DNA from 2 places in the Variovorax sp. SPNA7 genome. Region 2 is predicted to be linked to the other one. Evidence: riboswitches for the same ligand, from Rfam matches in the RefSeq annotation. Region 2 holds a riboswitch; the other holds the start of a gene.
What was found. A riboswitch is a leader RNA that binds a small molecule or an ion and turns the genes downstream of it on or off. The one in region 2 is predicted to bind thiamine pyrophosphate.
Positions count from the first base shown of each region.

Region 1 (3,402 bases), 2.4 Mb from region 2:
CAGCACGCGCTCGGCGTGGCGCATTACCAGTGTGGAGCGCGCCGCACGCATCGTCGACCAGATCAATGCTGCACAGCCCGATGTGATCCTGCTGCCCGGCGACTTTCTTGCGGGCTCGGGCGATGACGAAGACCTGTCCATCGAAGAAATGGCTGCCGTGCTGGGCCGCCTGAAAGCGCCGCAGGGCGTGTACGCGGTGCTCGGCAATCATGACTGGTGGCACGACGGCGAGCGCACGGCGCGCGCCTTGTCCGCTGAGGGAATCCGCGTGCTGGAGAACGCCTCGATGCGCCTGCCGGACCATGAGATCTGGGTGGTCGGCATCGGCGACGACTCGACCGGCCATTCGCAGCCGGACAAGGCACTGGCCGGCGTGCCGAAGGGCGTCGCCACGCTGGTCATGATGCACGATCCCTTCAGCTTTGCGGCCATGCCGCCCACCCGGGGGCTGGTGGTGGCCGCGCACACGCACGGCGGGCAGATCAGCGTGCCGGGCTACGGCGCACTGGTGGTGCCGGGGCGCGCGCCGCGCGAGTGGGCCCATGGCTGGATCGCGCACAAGGACCAGCGCGTGTACGTGACCAGTGGGCTGGGCGTGAGCATTCTCCCGGTGCGCTTCAACATGCGGCCCGAGTGGGTGATGTTCCAGTAGGAGGCCGCGTGATTCATGCCCCGATCGGCCCGTCGCCGGCAGTCCCCCGCACGGCCCCGGGCTTGCCCCATCCGGCGAAGGGCCCGGAGGATGTTCCAATAGAGGCCTTCATGAGCGCCACTGTTCCCACCACCGGACCTTGCCCCTGCGGCCGCACGGACCGCCGAGACAAGCCCATCGGCTATGCCCTGTGCTGCGGCCGCTACCTCGAGGACTTCGAGGGCACGCCCGCGCCCGACGCCGAATCTCTGATGCGTTCGCGCTATACCGCCTTCGTGCTGGAGCGCGGCCCTTACCTGCTCGCCACCTGGCATGCGTCCACGCGGCCGGCGTCGATCGAGTTCGAACCCGGCGTGAAGTGGCTGGGGCTGGACATCCGCTCGCGCTCGGTGCTCGACGCCGACCATGCCGAGGTCGAATTCGTCGCCCGCCAGCGCAGCAGCACCGGCGCCGCCACGCGCCTGCACGAGCGCAGCCGCTTCGTGCGCGAGGGCGACCGCTGGTTCTACCTCGAAGGCGATCTGCAGACCCCCGGTTGACGCACCGGGCCACGGCCCGCACAATAGTCCCCGCTCCGGGGTGCACGCATGTGGCGTGCTGAGATGGCAAAGTGCCGACCCGCGAACTTGATCCGGGTCATACCGGCGTAAGAAGAGCTGCACTCCCCGACTCCGGTCCCGCCACCCACCCATCCGACGTGGCGGCCCGAAGTCCTCAGAGCGATTGCGGAGCACCCTTTCCCTCAACAAGGAGTGCCCCGCATGAATGCCCCCGACAAGTTCACCTCCCTGCTCTCGCTCACGCGCGAGCCCTTTCCCGCATCGCACAAGTGCCTGATCCCGGGCAGCCGGCCCGACCTGAACGTGCCGGTGCGCGACGTGCTGCTGACCAATGGCGAGACCGTGTCGCTCTACGACACCTCGGGTCCCTACACCGATGCCAAAGTCGAGATCGACGTGCGCCGCGGCCTGCCGGGCGTGCGCGGCGCCTGGATCGCCGAGCGCAACGACACCGAAAGCTACGAAGGCCGCTCGCACCAGGCGCTCGACGAGGGCCTGAAGCACGCCCACGACCACGATGCCCAGCGCCTGGCCGAACTGCGCGCCGGCGCCTCGGCGCTGCAGCGCACGCCGCGCCGTGCCAAGGCGGGCGCCAATGTCACGCAGATGCACTACGCGCGCCGCGGCATCGTCACGCCCGAGATGGAATACGTGGCGCTGCGCGAGAACGGCAAGCGCGAGTGGATGGCCGAGTACCTCGCCAACGAGGAGCGCGCCAAGCGCGTGGCCGGCAACCCCATGGGCGCGAGCATTCCGCGCATCATCACGCCCGAGTTCGTGCGCGACGAGGTGGCGCGCGGCCGCGCCATCATCCCGGCCAACATCAACCACCCCGAAGTCGAGCCGATGGCCATCGGCCGCAACTTCAAGGTCAAGATCAACGCCAACATCGGCAACTCGGCCGTCACCTCGAGCATCGAGGAAGAAGTGGAAAAGCTCGTGTGGGCGATCCGCTGGGGCGCCGACAACGTGATGGACCTGTCCACCGGCAAGAACATCCACACCACGCGCGATTGGATCGTGCGCAACAGTCCCGTGCCCATCGGCACCGTGCCGATCTACCAGGCGCTCGAGAAGGTGGGCGGCGTGGCCGAGGACCTGACCTGGGAGATCTTCCGCGACACGCTGATCGAGCAGGCCGAGCAGGGCATCGACTACTTCACCATCCACGCCGGCGTGCGGCTGCCGTTCATCCACCTGACGGCCGACCGCATGACGGGCATCGTCTCGCGCGGCGGCTCGATCATGGCCAAGTGGTGCATCGCGCACCACAAGGAGAGCTTCCTGTACGAGCGCTTCGAGGACATCTGCGACATCATGAAGGCCTACGACGTGAGCTTCTCGCTCGGCGACGGCCTGCGCCCGGGCTCGGGCGCGGATGCCAACGACGAAGCGCAGTTCGCCGAGCTGCGCACGCTGGGCGAGCTCACGCAGATCGCGTGGAAGCACGACGTGCAGACCATGATCGAAGGGCCGGGCCACGTGCCGATGCACATGATCCAGGCCAACATGGACGAGCAGCTCAAGCACTGCCACGAGGCGCCGTTCTACACGCTCGGCCCGCTGACCATCGACATCGCGCCGGGCTACGACCACATATCGAGCGCCATCGGCGCCGCGATGATCGGCTGGGCCGGCACAGCGATGCTCTGCTACGTGACGCCCAAGGAACACCTCGGGCTGCCCGACCGCGACGACGTCAAGCAGGGAATCATTGCCTACAAGATCGCCGCGCACGCGGCCGACGTGGCCAAGGGACATCCGGGCGCGCGCTCGCGCGACGATGCGCTCAGCAAGGCGCGCTTCGAATTCCGCTGGCAGGACCAGTTCAACCTGGGCCTGGACCCCGACACGGCGCGCGAATTCCACGACGAGACGCTGCCCAAGGATTCGAGCAAGGTGGCGCACTTCTGCTCGATGTGCGGACCGAAGTTCTGCTCGATGAAGATCACGCAGGAAGTGCGCGAGTACGCGGCGAAGAAGGGCGTGGCCGAGGCGGAAGCCATGGCCGAAGGAATGGCGCAGAAGTCCAGGGAGTTCATGGCCGGCGGCGGCGAGATCTATATCCCGATCCAGCCGGTGTCCTGAGCCAGGCCGGGGTCATTGCTACCATGGGGGAATTCCCCCGAACCCCTCAGCGCAATGACCCCTTTCCCCTTCGACGCCGTCCTTTTCGACTGCGACGGCGTC
Region 1 covers NZ_CP138513.1:5,192,758-5,196,159, reverse strand. The annotation lists gene RZE77_RS24315 (metallophosphoesterase) at 1-652, shown strand, start outside; gene RZE77_RS24310 (YchJ family protein) at 763-1,191, shown strand; TPP riboswitch at 1,218-1,322, shown strand; gene thiC (phosphomethylpyrimidine synthase ThiC) at 1,414-3,300, shown strand; gene RZE77_RS24300 (HAD family hydrolase) at 3,355-3,402, shown strand, end outside.
Region 1: linked by a shared signal. The riboswitch ahead of thiC (phosphomethylpyrimidine synthase ThiC) and the one ahead of RZE77_RS13160 (purine-cytosine permease family protein) in region 2 are both predicted to bind thiamine pyrophosphate.

Region 2 (3,402 bases):
GTCGACCGCCGCCAGGTCGTCCACGCACCGCACCTCCCCACGCACGAAATGTGCGTTCATCAGCGAGCCGACGCCGGTGAACTGCATGGCCACGCCCTCCTTTGCACACAGCGCGTTGAGCCGCGCACGCATCGCCTCGCCGCGCTCGGCCAGCGCGCCGGCCGCCTCGGACGTGAACAGCTTCGTGAGGCCCGCGTACCCGGCCGCCATGGTCATCACGTTGTTGTTGAAGGTGCCCGAATGGGAGAGCGGCCCGGTGCGCGGATCGAACTGCGCCATCACGTCCGAACGCCCGCCGAAGGCGCCGAACGACATGCCGCCGCCGATGTACTTGCCGAGCGTGGTGAGGTCCGACCGGATGCCCAGCTTGTTGGCAAGGCCGTTCGGTGCAAGGCGCGAGGTCATGACCTCGTCGAAGACCAGCAGCGCGCCCACCTTCGTCGCGCCATCGCGAAGTGTCTGCAGAAAGCCGGGGCGCGCCGGAATGCAGCCGCTCGCACCCTGCATCGGCTCGACCAGGACCGCGGCGATCTCCGGCCCGTGCTTCTCGATCTGCTCGCCCGCAGCCTGGGCGTCGTTGTAGGGCAGCACCAGGAAGTCGAAGGGCACGGTGGTCGGCAGCGGCTTGGCGCCGAAGCCGAGCACGCCGCCGTGGTAGCCGCCCGAGAACACCACGATCTTTCGCCGTCCCGTGAAGTGCAGCGCCGCCGTGAGCGCCATCAGGTTGGCCTCGGTGCCCGAATTGGTGAAGCGCAGTTGCTCGATCTGCGGAAAGCGCTCGCAGATGGTCTTGGCGAGCCTTCCTTCGAGCAGGTTGTGGCCCGTGAGGTTGATGCCGCCCTGCATCGCCTCGATGACCGCATCGCGGATCTCGGGTGCCGAGTGGCCGTAGACCCCGGCCGTGTACTCGGCGATGAAGTCGGCATAGCGGTGCCCGTCGGCGTCCCAGAGCGCCGCGCCCTCGCCCTTGGCGATGGTGAGCGGAAACGGTGCATAGAACAGCACCGAGCGGCTGTTGGCACCCGGCATGTAGCGCGCCTGCGCCTCGAACTGGCGCTGGCTGGCCGGGTTGGCGTCGGTGAAGCGCTGGAAGGCCTGGGCAAGGGACTGATCGATTGCGGAATCGCTCATGGAACACATCCTCGAAGTGGCGGCACGCAGGTTGCCATATCCGGACCATCATCCATGGTTTGGAGGCTGGGCGCACAGGCTCGTACAATAGTTCCCGCTTTGCGCCACGGCGCGGAGCACCACCGCTAGGGGTGTCGAACCGGGATCCGTTCCGGGGCTGACTGAGAGAGTCCCTTTGAACCTGACTGAGGTAATCCTCGCGCAGGGAAGCTGGTCCGGCGGCCTGTCGCGTTGTCTCGCGCGATGGCTCCACCGCCGGAGCCTCGCCCACCTGCCAAACCTTTTGCACTGGAGCAACTGGATGGCACACGACAACAAACTTTCTTCCGCCAACGAGGCGCTCGTGCCCTTGCCCGCGTCGCAGCGCGTGTTCGGCTGGCACGACCACGCATCGCTCTGGTTCAGCCTGGGCGTGGGGCTGCTGGTGATGCAGATCGGCGCCTACCTGGTGCCGGCGGTGGGCACGCGCGACGCGGCCATCGCGATCGTGCTGGGCTCGCTGCTCGGCGCGGGCCTGCTGGCCTGGACCGCGCGGCTCGGCTGCGAGAGCGGCCTGGCGAGCGCCGGGCTGATGCACGCCACCTACGGCAGCGCGTTCGCACGGCTGCCGGTGCTGCTCAACATCGTGCAGCTGGTGGGCTGGACCACCTTCGAGCTCGTCATCATGCGCGAGGGCACGCAGGCGATCGGCCAACAGGCCTTCGGCCTGGCGCTCGGCGGACCGCTGGGCGGTGCTCTCACCACGCTGCTCTGGGGCGCGGTGCTGCTGGCGCTTCTGGCGGGCTCCATGGTGAAGCTGGTGCGGCGCTTCGTGAGCCGCTTCGGCCTGCCGCTGGTGGTGCTTTCTCTGCTCTGGCTGACATGGCAGTTCGCGACCCGCCTGCAAGCCAAGGGACTCGACGCCTTCTGGGCGCGCCCCGGCAACGGCGGCATGGGCATGTTCAGCGCGCTCGACCTGGTGATTGCCATGCCGGTCTCGTGGCTGCCGCTGGTGGCCGACTACGCGCGCCATGGCAAGCGCAGCGCGGGCGGCCTCGGCAGCGCCTTCAGCGGCACCTGGATCGGCTACGCGCTGGCCAACGTCTGGTGCTATGCGCTCGGCGTGATGGTGGTGAGCGTGGCCGAACCGGGCACCGGCCTGGTCACCGCCCTGCTGCTCGCCCAAGGCGGCCTGGTGGCGCTGGGCCTGATCCTGATCGACGAACTCGACAACGCGTACGGCGACGTGTACTCGGGCTCGGTGTCCACCCACAGCCTGCTGCCGCGCTGGAGCGTGCGGCGCTGGGGCCTCCTGCTCGCGGCGCTGTGCACCGCGCTCGCGCTGGTGCTGCCGATGCACACGCTCGAGCCGTTCCTGCTGATGCTGAGTTCGGTGTTCGTGCCGCTCTACGGCGTGATCCTGGGGCGGCTGGGCACGGGCCAGGCGGTCTTGTCGGTGGGCACGCGCCGGGTCGACCTGGGCGCGGCGCTGATCTGGATTGCGGGCATCGCGGCCTACCATGCGCTCGCCAAGTGGGCGCCGCAGTTCGGCTCGGCACTGCCGACGCTGGCCGCGACCTTCCTGCTGGCCTGGGCCAGCCGGCCCAAGGCTACGCCGACGGCGGCAGGCGGTGCGTCGGCACTGGCGCAAAACCGTGGTTGAGCGGACCGTGTCCCGCACCGGTCTTCACATGCGCACCGGCGGCCATCGCGCCGAGGATGTAGGCGCGCGCGCTCTCGACGGCCTCGGGCAGCGCGAGCCCCAGCGCCAGGTGCGCGGCAATGGCGGACGACAGCGTGCAGCCCGTGCCATGCAGGTTGCGGCTCGCGATGCGCTGCGAGGCCAGCCGCTTGCGAGTGCCGTCGGACTGCAGCAGCACGTCGACCACCTCGTCGCCCGGCAGGTGGCCGCCCTTGAGCAGCACGGCCTGCGCGCCGAGCGCCAGCAGTTCGCTGGCCGCGTCGTCGAGCGCGTCGATGCCGCCGATCGCATGGCCGATCAGCAAGGCCGCTTCGTCGAGGTTGGGCGTGACCACCACGGCGCGCGGAAACAGCTCGCGCACCAGCACCTGCACGGTCTCGGAGGCGATCAGGCGGTCGCCGCTGGTGGCGACCATCACCGGGTCCAGCACCACGTTGGGCAGCCGGTAGTGATCGATGGCCCAGGCCACCACCTCGACCACCTCGGGCGCATGCAGCATGCCGAGCTTGACCGCATCCACGCCGATGTCCTCGACCACCGCCTGGATCTGCGCCTTGAGGAAAGCCGGCGGCACGCCATGGATGCCCGAC
Region 2 covers NZ_CP138513.1:2,825,655-2,829,056, reverse strand. The annotation lists gene RZE77_RS13165 (aspartate aminotransferase family protein) at 1-1,131, opposite strand, end outside; TPP riboswitch at 1,249-1,356, shown strand; gene RZE77_RS13160 (purine-cytosine permease family protein) at 1,433-2,773, shown strand; gene thiD (bifunctional hydroxymethylpyrimidine kinase/phosphomethylpyrimidine kinase) at 2,721-3,402, opposite strand, start outside.